3 regions of the Calorimonas adulescens genome follow, and region 1 is predicted to be linked to each of the others. Evidence: predicted binding sites of a transcription regulator. Region 1 holds the regulator's gene; each other region holds the start of a gene.
The links. Region 1 encodes ArgR, which controls arginine synthesis, uptake and breakdown. Its sites were predicted from a motif close to ANTGNATAAANATACA; they were not measured.
Positions count from the first base shown of each region.

Region 1 (5,613 bases):
CTTGCCAACCTTATTGAGCCATAGTGTGATATCATCAGCAGAATTCACTTCATGCCCGTCAATAGAAAGTATCACATCTCCTGTCTGTATATCAGCTGCCCGGCCAGGCCTGTATACTCTATCGTCAATACCTATTACCTCAGAAAGTCCCACAACCATTACCCCCCGAGTTTTAAACTTTACTCCGATAGGTTCACCGCCAGGTATCACATAGACACCCGGTAAAACATCTAATGTCACTTTTTTAAGTGGGAGTAACCCAAACAGATAAAACTCTAAGCTTGAACTGCCTTCCTTTATTGTATTTATAGTAAGCGGCTCACTCTCAAGCTGTATGAAGCTTGTGTCAAAATCTATTTTAATCCCCCTTGGTAATTTAAAACCAAAACTCTGCTGAGACCCCTCCATAACTCTTATTTCGTCAGGCATATCATTTATATATCGTAATGGAAATACATGATCAATGAAAATCAATGAAAAAATAATAAAAACAGCCAATATCTGCGATATTTTCTGTTTATTCAAATTCACCACTCTCCCACTTTAAGCCTTATCGTTTTTCTTTAAAAAATAAGGCTATTTATAAAATGGCCTCTTAAAGTGGGATTTATACTAACAAAAAAAGTAGTATATATACTACTTTGACATAACTGAATCTTTAAGGGATTGTGCTATTTTTAGCATTTCCTGGGAATTTTTAATAGAGGTTTCGGTTATATTGCTGCCGCTTATCATCCTTGAGAGTTCTGTTATCCGCTCATTTAGATTTAACTTCCTCAACTTGGTAAAAGTTGAATTTTTTATAACCATTTTCTCAATTTTAAAATGCTCATCCGCCATAGAGGCTATTTGAGGCAGGTGCGTTATGCATATTATCTGGTGCCTTTTAGATAAAGCCATGAGCTTTGTTGCCACAGCTTGTCCAGCATGTCCGCTTATGCCACTATCTATCTCATCAAAAATCAATGTACCGATTCTGTCTGCATCCGCAAAGACTACCTTCAATGCCAAAAGTATTCTCGACATCTCACCACCCGATGCTACTTTAGACAGAGGTTTTAATGGCTCCCCTGGGTTTGTCGATATTAAAAACTCCACCCTGTCTATACCGGTTGGGCTTATTGTATTCATATTGGAGTTAAACTCCACCTTAAATACGCAGTTTCCCATATTTAATTCTTTAAGTTCATCTTTGATTCTAATTTCCAGTTCTTTAGCTATTTTTTTCCTCATTTCGCTCAACTTTAATGCATTGTCTAAATACTGTTTTTGAATTTCCCTTATCTCATCGCCAAGTCTACTCAATTCCTCAGTATTGCTCTTTAAGCTTAACAGCTCATTTTCGATTTTATCCTTAAATTTCAGTATGTCTTCTATAGTAACACCATACTTACGTTTCAACTCGTTTATCTGATTTATTCTCTCCTCTATCCATGTAAGTTCGTCAGGATTATATTCAAAGGTATCAAGATAACTCCGTATTTCTCTAGCAGTATCCTCAAGATTATAATAACTGTTGCTCACTGTATTGTAAAACTCCACAAACTCCTTAAAGTCTTTAATTTTCTCCAATCCATTCATTATAATACCAAGGTTGTCAATAACGGACGCAGTGCCCCCATATAATCTCTCATAAGAATCCTTTAAAGTTTCAAAAATCTTCTTCGAATTTTTTACTATTTTTATCCTCTCTTCTAATTCCTCGTCCTCCCCAATGCGTAAATTGGCAGAACGGATATCCTTCAATTGATACTCTAAAAGGTCTATAGTACGAGCTTTTTCCCTTTCCTGATTATGTAACTCTGTAAATCTATCATTCTTTTCCTCAAATCTGCTGCAAAGTTCCTGTACATTTTTAACGAGCTGCTTTATTTGATTTTTACCAAAAGAATCCAGCAGCTTTAAGTGATTATTCACATTTAAAAGACTCTGATTCTCGTTTTGCCCAACAATTTCTAATAGATTACTGCTTATATTCTTTATTACATTGAGCGGATATTGTTTACCGTTAATCCTCGAGACGCTCTTTCCGTTCTGATTGAACTCTCTGCTGATAATAAGGACATCACTATCCATTAGACCTATTTCTGTAATTGCTGAATATAGTTCCTCGTTCGCCATCTGTATATCAAAGCTGCCTTCAATGTATGCCGAGTCTGTACCTGTCCTTATGTAGTCCTTATCAGCCCTGCCACCTAAAAGTACATTGACTGCATCTATAATTATAGACTTACCAGCTCCAGTTTCGCCGGTAAAAATATTTAGGCCGTCTGTAAAATCAACGTCTATCGATTCAATCAAGGCAAAATTCTTTATACTTAAAGATAGCAACATTATAGATCACCTTATTTGATGTATTTATTAAACCGGTTTGCGACCTCACTGGCGAGAAAACCTTCTCTGATAATGAGAAATATCGTATCATCACCAGCCAGCGAACCAACAATCTCATTCATGTTGATGGCATCAATAGCTGCTGCTGCCGCCATAGCAGTCCCGGAAAGAGTCTTTAGCACCACTATATTCCCTGAATAATCCACTCTTACCAAAGATTCACTTAAAAGTGTGGTGAGTCTGTTCATTATACCCTCATCCTGCTGTTTTAATGGAGCATACCTGTAATGACCATTTTCAGTTAAAACCTTTACCAGTCTTAATTCCTTTATATCCCTTGACACTGTGGCCTGAGTTACATCTATTCCCTCTTTCTTCAACTCCTCTGCAAGCTCTTCCTGTGTCTCTATCGGTTTTCTCTCTATCAAATCAAGAATTTTAGCATGACGCGCTATTTTCATCATGTTTTTCACACCTCTCTATCATTCTTTTAACTTGGTCCTGAGAACATTAAAAAATGATTTTCCTGAGGTTTTTATCAATTTTGTATCATATTGTGACTTCCTCACAATGACTTCATCTCCTAAATTGAGTTTATACCCTTGCTGTCCATCTACAGTCAACATTATATCCTGATTCTCATCAAGGATGGTAACCCTTACTGTACTTTCCGGTGAAGCAATGATTGACCGCGAATATAAGGTATGTGGACATATTGGAGTGATTATTAATAGTTCTATGTTTGGCGTACATATGGGGCCGCCTGCCGATAGTGAATAAGCGGTAGAGCCCGTAGGACTTGATATGATCAGCCCATCAGCGGAATATGTGTCGACATAATCATCGTCCACATATGTTTTTAAGTGTATCATCCTGGAAAATGAACCTTTGGTTATACCAATGTCATTCAGTGCAGTGTAGCTCTCCATCTCCACCCCATTTTTTAATATCACAGCCTCCAGCATCATTCTCTCGTCAATATAGTAATCATCCATGATACATTTATTCAACGCCTTATACATTTCTGCGTACTCCACATCAGTTAAAAAGCCAAGGTGGCCAAGATTTACACCCAGTATAGGCTTACCATAGGGCGCACATTGCCTTGCTACGCTCAAGAGTGTTCCATCTCCGCCCAATACCACAACAAAATCGCAGTTTTTATATATTTCCCATAGTTTTAAACCCAATTCCTTTCTTCCAATTTTGTACGCCATAAACTCATTTAAGAGAGGTTTACATTCCATCTCTTCAATGTATTTAACAGCGGAAATGGTGATCTGGAACTCCGTATCTTTCTGTATATTGGATATTACACCAATGTTTTTCATAAATTACCTCCTGAAAGTTCCTCATGAGCAGTTTCAACAGTGCAACGTATTTTATCCATGTCCAATAAAGGCGGAACCTTGCTAAAAAGGGAAAGAAATTCAATGTTACCCTTGGGACCTCTAATAGGTGAGTAGGTAATGTCCTTCATAAAAAGTCCTTCTTTTTGGGCTGATAAAAGCACATTTTCTATTACCATCAGATGTATATTTCTGTCCTTTACCACCCCTTTTTTCCCTATATGTTCTCTGCCGGCTTCAAACTGTGGCTTTATTAATGATATTATAATTCCATCATCTTTTAAGAGTGAGGCTGCCGGTCTGAATATCTTGTCCAGGGAAATAAATGAGACATCAATGGTTATTATATCCACTTTCTCTCCTATGTCGTCTTCAGTAAGATATCTGGCATTTTTCCTCTCAACCACCCTTACCCTATCATCTCTTCGCAGTTTTTCGGCTAGCTGGCCATAACCTACATCTACAGAATATACCCTTGCTGCTCCTTCCTGCAGAAGACAGTCAGTAAAACCACCAGTGGATGCCCCTATATCTACAGCCACTTTGTTATGTACTGAAATGCCAAATTCGTCAATTGCCCTCTTTATTTTAAGTCCACCTCTGCTCACATATGGTAGACCTTCCTTTAATTCTATCTCAGAGTTTACATCAACAGACATACCAGGTTTATCCGAGACCTTACCGTTTACAAGCACGCTACCAGCCATTATCAATTTCCTCGCTGCCTCTCTGCTGGTGGCCAGGCCTTTATTAAAGACAAGCACATCCAGTCTTTCTTTATTGTTCATTATCGTCCACCATTTCCAGAATATGCTTTTTTATTGAGTCAGCATCAAGGCCACATAACTTATATAGCTCTTCCTGACTGCCATGGGAAATAAACCTATCTGGTATGCCCAACAATTTTATTTTAACATTTTTTATATTTTTTTCAGCAATAATTTGCAAAATGCTGCTACCCAGCCCACCCTTAACAACATTATTTTCAACAATAATCACCCTTCCTGTCTTCTTTATAGAAGATACAATCAAATCCTCATCAATAGGCTTAATAAATCTAATATTTATAACATCGGGGTGTATACCCAATCTCTTAATCTCTTCCAGTATACTTAAAACCGTATTACACATCATACCTTCGCATATAATAGAGAGGTCATCCCCTTGTTCAACTAATTCTGCCTTACCGTACTTTATATCATCTACACTTCCTTCATCATTTGTATATCCTCGTGGATACCTTATAGACACAGGCCCTTCATGCTTTACAGCAAACTTAAGCATAGCCTTAAGTTCTGCGCCATTCCTGGGCGACATTATGGTCATATTTGGTATCATACTTAAATAGGAGATATCAAACACCCCATGATGAGTCTCACCATCATGGCCCACCAGTCCAGCCCTATCTATCGCAAGCACCACATGGAGGTTCTGCATACAGACATCATGTATAATCTGGTCAAACCCTCTCTGTAAAAAAGTGGAGTAGACAGCAAAGACAGGGATAAATCCTAGTGAGGCCAGGCCGGCTGCCATGGTTACAGCATGTTGTTCCGCTATTCCCACATCAAAAAATCTATCAGGAAATTTTTTTGAAAATTCTGCAAGACCTGTGCCATCCTCCATAGCAGCAGTAATAGCAACTATTCTTCTGTCTTTTTCTGCTATCTGCACCAATTCCTCACCAAAAATTTTCGAAAATGTTTTCCCATTTTTATGTACTATCGTTTCCCCAGTGTTTATATCAAAAGGATCCACTCCATGAAATCTAGCGGGACTTTTCTCTGCAGGACCGTATCCATATCCCTTTTTTGTTATAGCATGAACTATTTTAGGTCCTTTTATATCTATAGAGACCTCAAAAATCTTTATTAAAGAAGAAATATCATGGCCATCCACAGGTCCAAGATACGTATATCCCAAATCCTCA
Region 1 covers NZ_VTPS01000001.1:122,765-128,377, forward strand. Annotated here, with positions in the region: gene spoIVB (SpoIVB peptidase) at 1-525, opposite strand, end outside; gene recN (DNA repair protein RecN) at 637-2,334, opposite strand; gene FWJ32_RS00690 (arginine repressor) at 2,346-2,798, opposite strand; gene FWJ32_RS00695 (NAD(+)/NADH kinase) at 2,817-3,665, opposite strand; gene FWJ32_RS00700 (TlyA family RNA methyltransferase) at 3,662-4,471, opposite strand; gene dxs (1-deoxy-D-xylulose-5-phosphate synthase) at 4,461-5,613, opposite strand, start outside.

Region 2 (5,613 bases), on a different contig from region 1:
CCGGATGACATCCAGGGCAAATTATACCTCGAGAAGGTATCGTTGCTGTATACTGATGTGATTTGAATTAACTTACCAAAGGAGGCCTGCTCACAATTATGGTGGATGATAATATAGAGTTGTGCGATGAAAATGAGACACATCAGCAAGAGATTGATAATGTATTAAACCACAAACTGGACGACACGACCATTAGTGAACTTACCGACCTTTTTAAAATACTTGGTGACCCAACCCGTATAAAAATATTATATTCACTCAGCCTTGATGAATTATGTGTCTGTGATATAGCAGAAATTCTTAATATGTCGCAGTCAGCCATATCTCATCAATTAAGGACCTTAAGGGCTGCCAGGCTTGTAAAATTCAGAAAAGCAGGCAAATCCGTCTTTTATTCTCTAAATGATGAACACATACTGACATTGTTGAGACAGGGACTGGAACACGTTGGGCATAATTAATTAAGATTTATTAGTACCTTTTGATTCTTTCTCCTTTGTACGCATTAGTTTGATTGCGTACAGATGAACAGCAAGGCTCTTTATTTCCTCTTCTGACATGTTTTTTAACTCTTTGAAAGCCTGAGTTATATCTGGGTCTTTTAGTACCTCGGATATATAGTCGGGTATTTTGTAATCGTTTGTGGAAGTATTACCCACCTCTCTATCGAGGAGATAGTCAAGAGAGACGTTAAAAAAATCAGCAATCTTTTTTAAAGTAGCGAAATCTGGTTCTCTTTTGTTTGATTCATACAACGAGAGAGCGCTTCTTGAAATAGACAGTTTATCTGCAAGTTCTCTCTGGGTAAGATGTTTCTCTTTTCGTAATCTGTGCAACACATCACCAAACATGAATTCACCTCCTTCTAATGATTATAGTTTGATTTAAATATTGAGTAAATGATAGTTACGAAAAGTAGAGGAATTTGCACTATTAGCAATTATTTGTTACATTTTGTCGCATTGTAAAGGCAGTATTGCATCTTCTCAGCGAATGAAAACGCAATAAAATACAAAAAAGAAGATACTCCGACAAGTACCTTCCATATACACAAAACATCCTGTATAATGTTTATATTAAGGGATTGACACGATAGGTTTCCAAAGGCGGTTTGTGATGCATAGAAGACAGCCGTGGGCAATTAATCTATACAATCCAAAATACTGTAGAAAAATTTAAGAACGGTTGTAAGAAAAACAATAATATGGTATAGGGATAGTGAAGTAAAAGAGGGAATGGGAGTAAACCGGGAGTGTATCACCAGGGGTTGACTCTGATGGCAAACCTTGACATGTGGAGGTAGAAGATGAACCTGCTAAATAGAAAAAACCTGATATGGCTTTTATCGTCAGTCCTGATAAGCTTTGTGACAATAATTATAATTATATACTTTACAGTCAGTCCTGATGAGATAGACAGGATACTACATATTAGAATTGAATACATTGTGCTGATGGTCTTGATGATGTTTGGGACGTGGGCTGTTGACACATTAAGGATACAGAACCTCCTTGGGATTATGGGTGAGCGTACCTCATTTTTTTATCTGTTTGTATCTAACATAGCCTCACACTTTATTGGAGCCATAACGCCCTTTCAATCCGGGGCGTTACCTGCACTGGTATACTATCTGAGCAAGAAGAATATAAAGATAAATAAAGGGATAACAGTGGTGACAGGCAGACTGCTTTACTCTTTGCTTTTTTTCGGCATCTTTCCACTGTTTCTTACGTTATTTTTTTATAACAGAATAGGGTTAAATATTTATCTGAGAGTTCTGGCTGTAGGTGTATCTTTGTTTTTATTTGTGCTTCTTATAGGGTGCTGGTACTTAATGATAAATCCACATTTTATTGAATTGCTGGCAGTCAAAATCGGTTATTCTTCCATGATTAAGAGAGTTACATTTAAAAGGTCAAGAGATAAATGGATATGGAGGATAGTTAAAGGACTAAGGGAATATAAGGAAAATTTCAAAGTAATACTTTCGTATGGCGTTAAGGTGACCGCAATCCAGATGATTTATACTGTACTTTTCTGGTTTATTTTCTTTAATTTTGCTACAGTTATAATGCTGGCAATGGGCTTACATATCGATTGGTTTAATGTGCTTGCAAGGCAAACCATTTTTTATAGCATACTTACATATAACCCAATACCCAGTGGCAGCGGGGTAATTGAATTGGGATATGCAGCGATTTTTTCCAATATTGTGCCGACTCAGAATCTCGGCGTGTTTATAGGCATCTGGAGGTTTTTTAGCTTTTATATGTATGTAATAGTCTCAGGAATCATATTTTCTTTTACATTGAGACACATCGGCAGGCCACAAAATTTTTAAAAAAGTATTGCTTTTTTTAAGCTTTTACCATATAATAATAATGGCCTGTATATTAAAGTGGAATATAGGCAAACAATATCTTTAAAGTGAGGGGATTATCCGTATGTATGAGGACAAGGTGTTAGTTTGTAAGGACTGCGGAAAGGAGTTTGTATTTACCGCAGGAGAGCAAGAGTTTTATGCTGAGAAAGGTTTCCAGAATGAACCCGTAAGGTGCAAGGAGTGCAGAGATGCTAAAAAGCAGAGATATGACAACCACGGGAATGGTGGCAGATCATCTCACAGAAGTTTTAATCGTGGTTAATCCCCTTACGTAATAGTAAAGAGGATTATCAAAGGGACACTTAGGGTGTGTCCCTTTTAATTTTTATTTATGTACTAAATAATATTGACGGGCCATTAATAAAATAATACATTAATAAAATAATAACAATTAAAGCAAGTATGAATAAATATGTAGTGTGTTCTCCACAGGCCTTTCAACATTGTTAATCCATCAGTCATGCTAATAGAGGGACTTATCCACATTTTCCACAGTTTTATACTGTAGTTTTCCACAGACTGAACATATATAAAAGAAAATTGTATATGATCCAGGATCAATTTTACCGTAAAAATTAATAAGCGAGGTTAGAAAAACATCGAGGCAAGCCATCTTAATTTAAAAATAAGATATTTTTTTGACTACATATTGATTTTATATGCATTATGCTCTATAATTATACAAAAAAGAAGGGAGAGGTCTTTGGATGAAGAAGGTTGTAGTTGTTTTGCTTACTGTATTTTTGGTGCTGGCTGTTGCAGCCTGTGGAAGCAATAGCAGTCAACCTGCGGCACAACCTCAGGCTCAAAATGGTTCTGGCTCACAGTCTCAGACTCAAAGCAGTTCTGATTCACAGTCTAAGGATAACACGGGAAAAACAAGCAAAGTTGATGAGATAAAGGCAAGAGGTGAACTTATAGTAGGGCTCAGTGCAGACTACCCTCCATATGAGAGCCATGAGATAATCAACGGCGAAGATAAGATAGTCGGGTTTGATATTGACCTGGCACAGGCTATAGCCGATGAACTGGGAGTGAAGTTGCATATAGTTGACACTTCCTTTAATGGGCTTATACCCATGCTTCAGGCGAATAAAATTGATGTAATAATATCCGGTATGACTGCCACAGAGGAAAGGGCAAAGAGTGTGGACTTTTCCGATATATACTTCTCCGGGAAAAATCTTGTCTTGGTCAAAAAGGACTCTAATATTGCAACAATTGACGATTTAAAGGATAAACTGATTGCTGTGCAGTTGGGTACGACTCAGGAAGCTGCAGCCCAAAAGGCGGGAATGAAAACAAAGCCTATAAACCTTCTGACGGATGCCGTAATGGAGCTTAAAAACGGCAAGGTTGATGCAGTTCTGGCTACTGAGGTAGTGGCAAAAAAGTTTGTCAGCATGAATGACGATATAAAATCTGTATATATTAAAGAGCTGGCAGATGAAGGCGGCGGTTCTGCAGCAGCAGTGGCAAAGGGAAATAAGGACCTGGTAGAGGTAATAAATAAGGTTTTAAAGGACCTGAAGGATAGCGGCAAGTACGACGAGATGGTAAATAAGTGGTTTGGCGCATAAGGGAGGTATAACTTTGAATCTTGATTTTTCTAGGATCTCCTCATACAGTCCCCTTTTTGTAAAGGGGGCTGTTACTACCATTGAACTTACATTAGTTTCTGTGATTTTTGGGATAATACTCGGTCTTGTGGTGGCTTTATTGAAGATGTCCAGCTTTAAGCCCCTAAGCTTTATAGGGAGTGCATATGTGGAGCTTATAAGGGGGACGCCGTTACTTGTGCAGTTATATATAGTTTATTACGGACTGCCACAGCTTATAGGTCAGGATATACCAAGCTTTCCGGCAGCAGTAGCTGCCCTTAGTATAAATAGCGGTGCGTATGTGGCTGAGATTATCAGGGCAGGAATACAGGCAGTGGACTATGGACAGATGGAAGCTGCCCGGTCTCTGGGCATGAGTTACGGCCTGGCTATGCGCTTTGTGATTATTCCCCAGGCAATAAAGAACATTCTTCCTGCGCTGGGCAATGAGTTTGTAGCGCTGCTCAAAGAATCAGCCGCTGTCTCTGTTATAAGCATGAGCGACCTGATGAGGCAGGCTGATATAATAAGAGCAGCCACGTATACAGCCTTTGAACCATTGATTGTGGTTGCGCTCATTTATTTTGTGATGACTTATATATTCTCTACTTTTCAGAGAATCCTGGAGAGGAGGCTTAAAGCCAGTGATTCGCGTTGAAGACCTCCACAAAAATTTTGGCAAGCTGCATGTACTAAAGGGTATAAATGCAAAGGTGGACAAGGGGGATGTAGTTGTAATCATTGGACCGAGTGGCTCGGGGAAAAGCACCTTTTTAAGATGCATAAACCTGCTGGAGTATCCTACCAGCGGCAAGATATATATAGAGGGGGAGCTGATAGACAAAAAGACGGATGTCAACCGCATAAGGCAGAAGATTGGTATGGTTTTTCAGCACTTTAATCTGTTTAATAACCTTAATGTGCTTGGCAATATAACCCTTGCCCCTATGAAGGTAAAGGGACTTAGCAAGGATATTGCCGAGGATATTGCATTCGAGTTCCTGAAAAAGATAGGTTTGGAGGACAAAATATATGCTTTTCCATCTCAACTGTCAGGCGGACAGAGACAAAGGGTGGCCATATGCCGTGCCCTGGCTATGCAGCCGGATATAATGCTTTTTGACGAACCCACGTCGGCCCTGGACCCTGAAATGGTAAAAGAGGTTCTTATGACCATGGAGGGCTTAGCTGAGGAGGGTATGACCATGGTGGTGGTTACCCATGAGATGGGATTTGCCAGAGAGGTGGGCGACAGGATAATATTCATGGATGGAGGCCAGATATTGGAGGAATCAACTCCCGAACAATTCTTTTCTCATCCAGAAAACAGCAGGGCTCAGGAATTCTTAAGCAAGGTCCTGTATTAGAGAAAAGTTTTGTAATAAAAGAAGGAAAAAAGGGAAGAAGATAGAATATAACTATATGCATCCTAAAAATGAGGGGAGTTGATGATATGCAGGTTGCTGTAACAGGCAAAAACATGGATGTTACTGATGCATTAAAGGAGAGAGCAAAAAAGAAACTCCAAAAGCTTGACAAATATTTCTACAAAGAGCTCGAGGCAAGGGTATTGTTGGAGGTAGAAAGGGGATTTCATAAAGCAGAGATATTAATACCATTCAGGGATAT
Region 2 covers NZ_VTPS01000005.1:95,372-100,984, reverse strand. Annotated here, with positions in the region: gene FWJ32_RS04805 (ArsA family ATPase) at 1-66, shown strand, start outside; gene FWJ32_RS04800 (ArsR/SmtB family transcription factor) at 99-461, shown strand; gene FWJ32_RS04795 (helix-turn-helix domain-containing protein) at 462-851, opposite strand; gene FWJ32_RS04790 (lysylphosphatidylglycerol synthase transmembrane domain-containing protein) at 1,307-2,341, shown strand; gene FWJ32_RS04785 (zinc-ribbon domain-containing protein) at 2,445-2,645, shown strand; gene FWJ32_RS04780 (basic amino acid ABC transporter substrate-binding protein) at 3,091-3,963, shown strand; gene FWJ32_RS04775 (amino acid ABC transporter permease) at 3,977-4,642, shown strand; gene FWJ32_RS04770 (amino acid ABC transporter ATP-binding protein) at 4,629-5,351, shown strand; gene hpf (ribosome hibernation-promoting factor, HPF/YfiA family) at 5,438-5,613, shown strand, end outside.
Region 2: the regulator ArgR is predicted to act here: its motif matches at 3,034-3,049, upstream of FWJ32_RS04780 (basic amino acid ABC transporter substrate-binding protein).

Region 3 (5,613 bases), 170 kb from region 1:
GCGATCGAGCAGCCTTTATCCTATTGACAATTAGATAGCTATGTATTATTCTATCATATAGTGCTCTATTTAGAAGAGTGGTTATTCTTATGAGCAAAAAGCTGAAATTAGGCATTCTTAAAAATTCATTCATAACGCTATAAAAAGATGTGACGGATAGCTATGTTAAAAAGGATGAATCTCGCGTCTATGCAGATATATATCCTTAGTATAGAGCATAACATTTTGGCACATGGCACACTGTAGTGTGAAGTAGTGTAAATACGAAATAAATGTTAGATATTGCATGAACACAAGAAAACCCTGGATTGTTCCTGGGGCTTTTATTATTATTACTATCAAATGAAACATGTCAATTTGAAATTTTATTGTTGTGATATGAGTATTTCTTATTCAGCCCAAAGCGATTCAAAAATAGCGCAAAAACACCCTTGCGTACTTTTGGACATTTGGGCGTATTATGTATTTCATAAAAATTTGTATTTGAGCCGGGTATATAATTTTAAAAGTGGCAATTACATTATTGGGAGGTGCTGCCTAATGGAAAATGTATTGGAAAGACAGGATGAAAATAAAATGGGTATTATGCCCGTCAACAAATTGCTGATAACAATGTCGGTGCCGATGATTATCTCTATGCTGGTTCAGGCTCTTTATAACATTGTTGACAGTATTTTTGTGGCACAAATCAATGAAAATGCTCTAACAGCTGTTTCACTGGCATTTCCAGTACAGAGCTTTATGATTGCAATAGTAAATGGTACAGGAGTAGGTATCAACGCTCTATTGTCAAAAAGTCTTGGTGAGCGAAACACTGAAAAGGCCAGTAAGGCCGCTAACAATGGCATTTTTTTGGGTTTGCTAAGCTGTATTGTGTTTATAGTGTTTGGCTTTTTTGGTGTACAGCCTTTTTTTAAATCGCAAACTGGTATTAGTGAAATCATTAAGTACGGGCGAGAATATCTTGGCATCTGTACTGGATTTTCTTTTGCCCTTATCGGACAGCTAACATTTGAACGACTCCTGCAATCTACTGGGAAAACTATTTATACTATGGTTACACAGTCATCCGGTGCTATAGTCAATATCATTCTGGATCCAATTCTTATTTTTGGATATTTTGGGTTTCCAAAGATGGGGGTGACTGGTGCAGCTGTAGCCACAGTAATTGGACAGACCACTGCTATGATGCTGGCTATTTATTTCAATATCTCAAAAAATCATGAGATCATTCTCTCGTTCAGGGATTTTAGACCAGATGGTGAGGTTATAAAGGAGATCTATTATGTTGGTATTCCGTCAATAATTATGATGACAATTGGTTCTCTTATGAACTATAGTATAAACAAAATCCTTATGGGGTTTACGGCCACGGCTACTGCAGTATTTGGCGTGTATTTCAAGCTGCAGAGCTTCGTGTTTATGCCGGTTTTTGGGCTTAATAATGGTATGGTACCTATCATCTCTTATAATTTTGGTGCCAAAAAGAAAGAGCGCATTACAGAGACTATCAAGTTGAGTGTGCTCTATGCAGTTTGCATTATGTTAATTGGCCTGACTGTTTTTCAGCTTTTCCCGGATAAACTGCTTCTACTGTTTAATGCCTCCGACGATATGCTGACAATTGGAGTGCCAGCACTGCGTACAATTAGTTTCAGTTTTTTATTTGCTGGGTATTGTATAGTTATTATGTCTGTATTTCAGGCACTGGGGAATGGAATGATGAGCCTGATTGTATCAATAATAAGGCAGCTTATTGTACTTTTGCCAGCGGCGTATTTACTATCCAGGACTGGTTCGTTAAATGCAGTCTGGTGGGCTTTTCCTATAGCGGAAGTTTCGGCTTTAATATTTTGCAGTATTTTTATAAAATACATCTATGACCACAAAATAAAAACTTTAGGGGAATGATGTAATAAATGAATTATTCCATTTATGGTGTGATTTCCGGAAAATTTGTCAGCCAGATCATACCGTAATTTTATGTTTTTTAACAGCTGAATCAATATATGCTGCCAGCGTTCTTAATCTCGACTCTAATTTTGGTTATAAACATTAAATTATCTGAGCGGCACTATTATATATATTTGAATTGTCAGGAGTTCAAATCTGTTCTATCTGCTTTCATAAAAACCTTACTTTCAGTCTTGTCAGTATATTGATAGGGCTGAAAGTATATAAAATTACCATTCGTGATCAAATCTAAATTTTTCCTTTTTTACAACCTTCATATAACAAAATGCAAATAAACATTGAAAGTTATATCAATCATCAATCACAGGACAAGTGATACTTGGCAGGTTCTGTGAAGGAGTTTTGAAAGATAACGTAATTTAAAAAGTGATATGTTTTACACTGTTATTTTTATGCAAGAAAATATTGCATTTTTGCCTGGCACCGATTATAATATAATAAATGATGAATTATTATGCAAAAAAAATATTATTTATGCGAAACGGAGGTTTTGCCTAACATTACTGTTTCTTGAATACATAGGTATTAAATTTGAGGTTATTGTATCAAGATAGGGATTACAGTACAACTTGTAAAGAATAAATAGGAAAGCGGGGTTCTATATGATAAAAGTAGGTATTGTTGGCGCTTCAGGATATACAGGAGTGGAACTAATAAGGATATTGTCTTTACATCCTGAGGTAGATATAGTAGGTATCACATCTAATAATCATGAGGGTAGAGAATATAGTGACTTATACCCCAGTTTGAAAGGATATATTAATTTAAGATTCGATGAACTGTGCGAAGCAGAGATTATAAGAAAATCCGATGTGATTTTTTCTGCATTGCCCAATGGTCATGCCTATGGTTTGGCTAACGAGGTTGTGGCTAAGAATAAAAAGCTCATAGATTTAAGTGCCGATTTTCGCTTTAACGACTTTTCTGTATATGAAAAATGGTATGGGCCTGTTCCACTTATAGATCAGAAAGTAAAAAGAATATACGGTCTTCCGGAGATTCACAGGATGGAGATGAAAGACGTTAATGTGGTGGCCAATCCTGGATGTTATCCTACTAGTGTAATTTTAGGGCTGGCTCCTGGGTTAAGGTATGGCCTCATAAAAACAGAAGGTATAATCATCGATTCTAAATCGGGTGTATCTGGTGCAGGTCATAAACCATCCTTTGCTAATCTATATGCAGAGTGCAATGAGAGTGTAAAAGCCTATGGTGTAGCTTGTCACAGGCACACGCCGGAGATTGAGCAGGAGCTAAGTTATCTTTCTGAATCTAACATAAAAGTGACTTTTACACCTCATCTGGTGCCCATGACAAGAGGAATTCTAAGCACTATATACTGTGAATTAAGAGATGGTATTACCTTATATATAGTAAGGGAAGCTTTCGAAGAATTCTATAGTAACGAATCTTTCGTTAAAATACTGGACGATGGCCAATTCCCGCGAACAAAAGACACTTATGGGTCAAATAATTGCCACATTGGTTTAGCTTATGATGAGCATACGGGTAAGTTAATTATAGTATCTGCTATAGATAATCTTGTTAAAGGAGCTTCGGGGCAAGCTGTTCAAAATATGAATAACCTTTTTGGGCTGCCGGAAGACACTGGATTAAACTTACCGGCAATTTATCCATAACTTAAACTTAAGGGAAATGGTGATGAGAGGAGAGCGTATATGGATATTATATTCAATAAGGGTGGTATTACAGCTCCAGAGGGTTTTTTGGCGTCAGGAGTTCATTGTGGAATAAAAAAGTGTAAAAAAGATATTGCTGTAGTATATTCCCGTGTGCCGGCTGCCGCTGCAGGGGTTTTTACCACAAACAAGGTAAAAGCAGCGCCGTTGAAAGTAACAATGGAAAACTTGAAGAACAGAAAAGCACAGGCGATTGTGGTCAACAGTGGAAATGCCAATGCATGTACCGGTGAGGATGGTTTGAAAGACGCAAAAGAGATGGCTGAATTGACCGCCAAGCAACTGAAATGCGGCGTGGAAGATGTGGTGGTAGCATCTACAGGAGTTATAGGGGTCAAAATGCCTATGGATAAGGTGAGAGATGGAATAGTTAAGTGTTGCAGTACTGTAAGCAAGGAAGGCGGGAGTGATGCCGCCTGCGCAATTATGACTACTGATACATTTAAAAAAGAAGTGACTGTATCAATGAACATTGGTGGGAAAAAGATTACAATAGGTGCAATGGCAAAGGGCTCGGGAATGATACACCCCAATATGGCAACTATGCTGTGCTTTATTTCTACTGATGCCAGAATCAAAGAGGATGCATTGGAAAAAGCTCTTAGGCTTGCCACTGCCAGGTCTTTCAATATGATAAGTGTAGACGGAGATACCAGTACCAATGATATGGCCGTTATATTTGCTAACGGTTTGGCCGGCAACAGGTTAATTGAGCAGGAAACAGAGGATTTTGATGAGTTCTATAGAGGGTTAGAAATAGTGTGTGTGGAACTGGCTAAAATGATGGTAAAAGATGGTGAGGGTGCTACTAAGTTTATGGAAGTAGAGGTTAAAAATGCCCCTGACGACCTTAGTGCTGTTATGGCTGCCAGATCTATAACCCGGTCAAATCTGGTGAAAACGGCGATATTTGGCGAAGATGCCAATTGGGGAAGGATTATATGTGCTGTAGGTTATTCTGGAGTAGATTTTGATCCGAATCTGGTAGATATATACATTAGCGGTAAGGGAGGAGAGCTGATGCTAGCTCAGAATGGTATGGGGATTGATTTTTCTGAGGACAAAGCGAAAGAATTACTAAAAGAAAAAGATATAAAGGTGATTGTTGATTTAAAACAAGGATGCGGTCATGCTACAGCGTGGGGATGTGACCTGTCATATGATTATGTAAAAATAAACGGTAGCTATAGAACATAATAGCAATTGTAAAGGAGATAAACATATGGAAACTATAGAAAAAGCCAATATACTGATAGAAGCTCTACCTTACATTGAAAATTTCAGAGGGAAAATCTTTGTTGTAAAGTATGGCGGTAATGCGATGACGGATGAACGTTTAAAGCATATGGTTATGGAGGATCTGGTGTTTCTAAAGTTGGTAGGTATAAATCCTGTGGTGGTACACGGTGGTGGTCCTGAAATCAACGATTTGCTGGGGAAATTGGGTAAAAAACCGAAATTCGTAAATGGTTTTAGAATGACAGATAAAGAGACTATGGAAGTAGTGGAAATGGTATTGACAGGTAAGGTGAACAAAGAAATAGTCTCTTATATAAACCGATGTGGAGGGAAGGCCATTGGACTAAGTGGCAAAGATGGTGGCCTGGTGACGGCGGATAAGGATCTATCTAATGGTGATTTGGGATTGGTGGGTTATGTTAAGAGTGTTAACACAGAAGTAATCCAGTTGTTTATAAAAGAGGATTATATACCGGTTATATCGCCTGTGGCCATAGGGGAAGACGGTGAGACTTATAACATAAACGCTGATACGGTAGCGGGTGAGATAGCTGGAAGCCTTGGGGCCGAAAAGCTTATAATGCTGACCGACGTAGAAGGAATATACAAAGACTACGGGAATAAGGATTCTTTGATATCTTCTCTGGATATAAAAACTGCACTGGATTACGTAAATGAAGGAGTTATAGATGGTGGAATG
Region 3 covers NZ_VTPS01000001.1:294,323-299,935, reverse strand. Annotated here, with positions in the region: gene FWJ32_RS01740 (MATE family efflux transporter) at 541-1,911, shown strand; gene argC (N-acetyl-gamma-glutamyl-phosphate reductase) at 2,577-3,614, shown strand; gene argJ (bifunctional ornithine acetyltransferase/N-acetylglutamate synthase) at 3,654-4,871, shown strand; gene argB (acetylglutamate kinase) at 4,897-5,613, shown strand, end outside.
Region 3: the regulator ArgR is predicted to act here: its motif matches at 2,420-2,435, upstream of argC (N-acetyl-gamma-glutamyl-phosphate reductase).